Regions from separate parts of the Fictibacillus nanhaiensis genome, predicted to be linked through region 2. Evidence: riboswitches for the same ligand, from Rfam matches in the RefSeq annotation. Region 2 holds a riboswitch; the other holds the start of a gene.
What was found. A riboswitch is a leader RNA that binds a small molecule or an ion and turns the genes downstream of it on or off. The one in region 2 is predicted to bind S-adenosylmethionine.
Positions count from the first base shown of each region.

Region 1 (3,139 bases), 830 kb from region 2:
AATAGCTCAAGTTCAATCTTGCCAATCTTTCTTCTCACCTCAGGTACTTCTGAGATAGGTCCTGATAACGTGTTAGGGCTATATTCTGACGCAAATTCAATTGCATAATTCCGCGCAGCTCTTGCGATACCTAAGTACACAGCAGGGACTTGAAGATACCAGCCTTTCGGAACGATGTTCTTCTCATCTTCAACAACAAGAAGGTTTTCCTTGGACACATAAACATCTTTCAAAAGGAGATCGTCACTTTTTGTGCCTCTCATAGAGATACTGTCCCATGTTTCTTTTACAAAAACCCCTTTTTCACGATGATTCACTAAGAAAAATCCTTTATGGTTAGTTTCTGAAATGGTAGCGGTTACGACCGAGTAATCAAGGGCCTCTGCCATAGAAGTAAAAGCTTTGCTTCCGTTGATCAACCATCCATCTGCTTTCTTAACAGCGGTTGTTGTAGGAATACCTCCGCGAGAAGGACTTCCTGTCGCACGCTCTGTTTGTGCCAAGTTGATGAGTGCTTTTTGTTCCACTACTTTCCGGCTAAGATCAGCGAACGCATCACCACTCCAATGCTGGTTTTCCGCCGCCTCTAAAAAAGTACCCAAATGCCACCCAAGAGAAAGGGCAGTAGGAGCATCTCCCTCCGCTAAATGTTCTTGAATGGTTAAGAATTCAACTAGGTTTAACCCTTTACCGCCATATTCTTTTGGAATGGTAAGAGAAAGAAAGCCAGCATCCTTTAAATCTTGGAAATTCTCATAAGGAAAAACGCCTTCTCGATCTACAAATTCTGCCCGTTTCTTGAAAACTTCTTTTAGTGCTAGTGCGGTATTTATCGCTTCTTCAAAATGATCTATTTCAGTGGTTTTTCTCAATGGAATGCTCATAGTTCCCTCCTAATTTTTTTATCTGTAAGTGGTTTTTGGTTTTGGATTGGTTTTGTTATAAGTCTTCTTCGATAGGTTGATTGCAGCGCAAGGTGCTAGACTCCTGCGGGACGAGTGAGCAGGTGAGACCCTTAAGGGCGCGAAGCGCGAAGTGGCTCACCGCTCGCCCCGCGGAAAGCGAGCGTCCTGGAGCGGAAATCAACTACACACAAGAACAGCGAAGGAAAAACAAAAAAGCCCTCTTTCAAAGACGAAAGAGGACGTAGATTCCATATGCTAACACGCTCTCTCATCTTTCAGACATTAAAAAAACATCTGCTGGAATTAGCACCTTTCTTTTGAACAAAGCGGTTGCTGCAGGATCGTAGGACCAGTTCCTCCCCTGACTCTTGATAAGAAAATATTTAATTATTAGTCATCACTATAGAGGATAATGCCAACCACTGTCAACTAAAAACTGATTGTTAAGAAAATTATTTTATTTTTTTAAATTGCATTGACAGGCTATTTTTAATCCTGTATATTTCGTTATTAAATTGAATCATATCGATTTCTTATCGAGAGAGGTGGAGGGACTGGCCCTTTGAAGCCTCGGCAACAACTATTTTTAGGACTGTGCCAATTCCAGCAGGCGAAAGCTTGAAAGATAAGAGGAAATCTATATACGTATGTTTATTTCACGTATTTTTTAACCTCTTCTCATAGTTGAAGAGGTTTTTTATTTTCTCTTGGAACGGGTACGAAAAAATTGGATACGGAGGAATGTATGTTGAGTAAAGAAATTTTGTTGAACGCGTTTGAGATGACGAGTGCCATGCACAATTCTCATGGCCTTTGGAAGCACCCGGAGAACAAGAGACATAGAGGTTATAAAGATCTAAAATACTGGATTGAGTATGCGAAGCTTTTAGAAAGAGGGAAGTTTGATGCTGTGTTCTTTGCAGATGTATTGGGCGTTTATGACGTTTATAGACAAAGCAAGACACCTTCTATTCAAGATGGACTTCAAGTTCCTTTAAATGATCCCGCACTTCTTGTATCGGCTATGGCGAGCGTAACAGAAAATCTATCTTTTGCCGTGACGGTAAGCACAACGTATGAACAGCCGTTTGGGAACGCGCGCCGCTTTTCTACGCTAGACCATCTAACGAATGGCCGAATTGCTTGGAACGTAGTCACCTCTTATCTGCCGAATGCGGCAAGGAATTTTGGACTGCAGAATATGATTAAACACGATGAACGATACAACATCGCAGATGAATATTTAGATGTTTCTTATAAACTTTGGGAGAGCAGCTGGGAAGACGGAGCCGTTGTTGAAGATGTTGAAAACAATAAACTGGTGGATCCTGAAAAAGTTCATGAGATCAATCATGAAGGACAATATTTTAGCGTGGAAGGACCTCACTTAAGTGAACCATCTCTGCAGCGCACACCTGTTATCTATCAAGCGGGAACGTCTGAGAGAGGACGAGACTTTGCGGCAAAGCATGCTGAATGCATCTTTGTAGGTGGTCCAACACCAGAGAGAATTCGTTTTTATGCGGACGACATTCGTAAACGCGCTATCAAACATGGCCGAAACCCAGAAAACCTTAAGATCTTTTCATTTTTAAATGTGGTGGTGGGGAGAACGACTGAAGAGGCGGAGGAGAAATTCAAAGAATATGCAAGTGTTTGGAGCGCGGATGCTGCAAAAGCGCAGTATGGAGCGAGCGGTTATGATATCGCGGAGTATGAAGAGTTAGATCCGGAACTTCCATTCTCGTACAACAAATCAACAGAGGGCGGACATTATAAAGCCGCCACACTCACTACGGATGCGCCTAAACCGTTAACAGTGGGAGAAGTATTGAATCGCTTCGAGTCTCCTGACAGAGGTAGTTTCATAGTGGGGAACCCTGAAGAGGTAGCGGATGGTATTCAAAAGCAGTTTGAAGAGTCTGGCGTAGACGGTTTTAACCTAAATCACCTTGTAACACCAGGAGACTTAGAAGCTTTTGTAGAGCTTGTTGTACCTGTTCTTCAAGAAAGAGGACTATACAAAAAAGAGTACAACAGGGGCACGCTTCGTGAAAAATTGTTTACACCTGGACAACCTTTGCTGCCTAATGATCATCCAGCGGCTAGATTTAGACCGGTGTTAACGGAAAGTAAATAAGTGGAGAGTGGAGGAGAAATCTTATGAAACGATTCAAAGTCTTTATATCAGCAGCGCTCTTAATCGGTATTCTAGCAGGGTGTGGCGCTTCAGG
Region 1 covers NZ_JBHUPF010000006.1:77,787-80,925, forward strand. The annotation lists gene ACFS5O_RS04185 (acyl-CoA dehydrogenase family protein) at 1-884, opposite strand, end outside; SAM riboswitch class I at 1,171-1,283, opposite strand; SAM riboswitch class I at 1,436-1,537, shown strand; gene ACFS5O_RS04190 (LLM class flavin-dependent oxidoreductase) at 1,654-3,045, shown strand; gene ACFS5O_RS04195 (MetQ/NlpA family ABC transporter substrate-binding protein) at 3,069-3,139, shown strand, end outside.
Region 1: linked by a shared signal. The riboswitch ahead of ACFS5O_RS04190 (LLM class flavin-dependent oxidoreductase) and the one ahead of ACFS5O_RS08145 (methionine ABC transporter ATP-binding protein) in region 2 are both predicted to bind S-adenosylmethionine.

Region 2 (3,139 bases):
CTGGAGAAGTTAAGAATAACGCTAATCCGAGAGCGAGCCCTAAGAAAAATGTAATGACAACTGAGATAGCCGACATATATAACGTTTCTTTTGTAGCTTCTAATAGAACGTCCCATTGAACATTTGGGAACCATGTACTAAGCATTATGAATCACCTCTACTTCAACCTGCACACTATTTAAAAACTCCATTGCACGAGCTAGTGCAGGTTCTGTACCTTTTATCTGAATAAACAACGTCCCATAAGGTCCATTCTGAGTCTGAGTAATCTTCCCTTGAAGAATATTAACATCCACTTCATACTTACGAATCAATTCTGTGATTAAAGGCTGTCCCGCTCGTCCACCGATGAAAGTCAGCTGAACGATTCGACCTTCAGGAAATTCAGAAATGAACTGTTTAATCGTATCTACCGTTTCTTCAGGTTCTGTTACTTGTTTCACAAAATCCTTCGTAATAGGTTCTGTCGGATTTTTAAAGACGTTTAAAACATCGCCTTCTTCTACCACTCTACCTTGCTCCATAACAGCTACACGGTGACAGATTTTTCTGATGACATGCATCTCATGAGTGATAAGAACAATTGTCAGATCTAACTTTTTATTGATCTCAACAAGTAGATCCAGAATGCTGTCTGTTGTTTTAGGATCGAGTGCTGAAGTGGCTTCATCACATAAAAGAACTTTCGGCTCATTAGCAAGAGCACGCGCAATACCTACACGCTGCTTTTGCCCCCCACTTAGTTGTGATGGATAGGAACCACCACGACCTTCTAATCCTACAAGATCGATCAACTCATCAACACGCTGTTTGATTTTAGCTTTTGGATAACCCGCAATTTCAAGAGGAAAAGCGATGTTTTCTCTTACTGTGCGAGACCATAACAAGTTAAAATGCTGAAAGATCATAGAGATTTCTTGTCTGGCTTCTCTAAGTTTTTTCGATGACAACTCAGACATGTTTTTGCCACCGATCGTAACTGTACCGCTAGTCGGACGCTCCAACATGTTAAGGATTCGGATCAATGTACTCTTACCCGCGCCACTGTAACCAATAATTCCGTATATTTCTCCTTGCTTTATGTTTAAATCTACCGTATCAACTGCCTTTACTTCACCATCTTTGGTTTGAAAGACTTTACGGACTGACTGTAAATTAATCAAGATTCTTACCTCATTTCTTATCTAAAATATTGCTATCTTCAGCATACAATGTTGCTTTTGAACGTGGTTGATCTCCATTTCAGGATGCTCGCTTTCCGCGGGGCGACCGGTGAGCCCCTTGCCGCTTTGCGCCCTTAAGGGTCTCACCTGACCGCTCGTCCCACAGGAGTCTCGCACCTTCCACTCCAATCAACTACTCAGTGATGTCTTAACTAAACATCAACTTGTAATCACTTTAGGATAAACAACAAAAAATGCCTCTCTGCTTCAATATGAGCAGAAAGGCATATTATATTCTATGCACGTTCTCCTCATCTCCCAAGACTACTTAAAGCCTTGCAGGAATTGGCACCTTTCTAGTTCACCATTCATAAGAATGCAATGATCTAGCGGTTGCCGGGTTTCATAGGGCCAGTCCCTCCACCTCTCGTGATAAGTAAAAAAGTGTTACTTTATTAAGTTAAAGCGATGCATTTATGAATCACTGTGAAGAATATTATCATCCTTGTCGATTCGTGTCAAATATTTTTAGCAGTTCGAACTAATACCCCAGCAGAGATTTCTTCCCAATGGGAACTCAAGTAAAAAATCGCTTCCCATTTTAAGCGTTGTCTCAGTGTACCTTGGAACTCAATCATCTCTTGTCTCAATAATGTGCTAAGCTTCATTTTCCCTTCAAGTAACAACGATAGATACTTCGGATTTCCTGTAAACGTGACTGTTCTGTTCCGCTCTCCTTCTCTGTATTCAATTTTCAGTGTGGTGTCATCCTTACATTTAAAACTGGGCTTTACCGGAATATTATAAAGAGAAAGATATGGACTTTTTGCGATTTGACTTTCAAAGTAGCGAATATCCAACATTAAAAATCCCCCCGAATTGGTTGTTACTTCACCGATTCTAGAGGAATATTCATATACCTTTATAAACCCTTCGACAGCCAGAAGGAATCGTAATTGGTTTTACGACACGTTATCTCATAATTAGTGTTTATGTTTCTTTTCTTGCTTATCATTTTCATGTCTTTGATCATCTTTTTTAGTTTCGTTTCTATTATTTTGCTTGTTGTAGTTCTTATCCTGCTGTTTGTTTTCTTTTCTTTGTTCTTTTGGTTGTTTAAAGTTCTTACCGTTTTTTTGGGACCTCGCAGGATCCTTCATCATTTTAGGTTCTACTTTTTTCTCTTGTTGCTTAAGACCATTTTTGTTATTAGACTTGATGTTTTTGTTGCGTTCTTCATCATTTCGTTTTTCGTTCGTAACCTTTTGAGGTTTAACAAGGTTTTCTTTAGACTCTTTAACCGAATGTTGTTTAGCTTCTTTTTTCATACGTTCATCAGAAGACTTTCCTTTGACTTCATGTGGTGCAGCCTTAATTTTACGTGGATGGGGAACAGATTTAATATCTTTAGAAGAAGTGGCATTTACCTTAAGTTCTTGAAACTTCACTTCTTTAATCTTTTCTTCTTTAAGTTGTTTGTCGTTCTTCGTTGCTTCTTGAAAAGCTGTGTATTTACCAGAAGATACGCCTAGTTGTTTTGCTTTTTTTCGAACTTCATGGTTCGTTTCAGAAACAGTAATGGCTACAGGATACTGAACGACGGCTTTCTTCACAATAGCGTTCAGCGCCTGATCTAATTCCTGCTTGGTTTTCTTATCACTCGATTTATCAGATACTGTAGTGATCAACATGGATTGATTTTCTTCCATATAGCCTTCTGATTGATAAGCTTTAATGAGTTGATCCGCAAATACTTCAAACGGCAAACGATCGTCAGTAGAAAAATTGTATTTCTTAACGATCTGTTTAGCTTCATCGTTAAAAGCATCCATTTCAACAACTCTCATTTCGTCGTCAACGCCAACCTCGAGGCTTGGATTGATATCAAAGCTAACATATGCAGCCGCAGCGGAATGGCTGCTATTCGGCATGAGACCCGAAAGAAAAAGAAAGGCGATCAAAGCTGCGACTGAAAA
Region 2 covers NZ_JBHUPF010000006.1:911,348-914,486, reverse strand. The annotation lists gene ACFS5O_RS08150 (methionine ABC transporter permease) at 1-145, opposite strand, end outside; gene ACFS5O_RS08145 (methionine ABC transporter ATP-binding protein) at 138-1,163, opposite strand; SAM riboswitch class I at 1,472-1,602, opposite strand; gene ACFS5O_RS08140 (hypothetical protein) at 1,682-2,026, opposite strand; gene ACFS5O_RS08135 (anti-sigma-I factor RsgI family protein) at 2,147-3,139, opposite strand, start outside.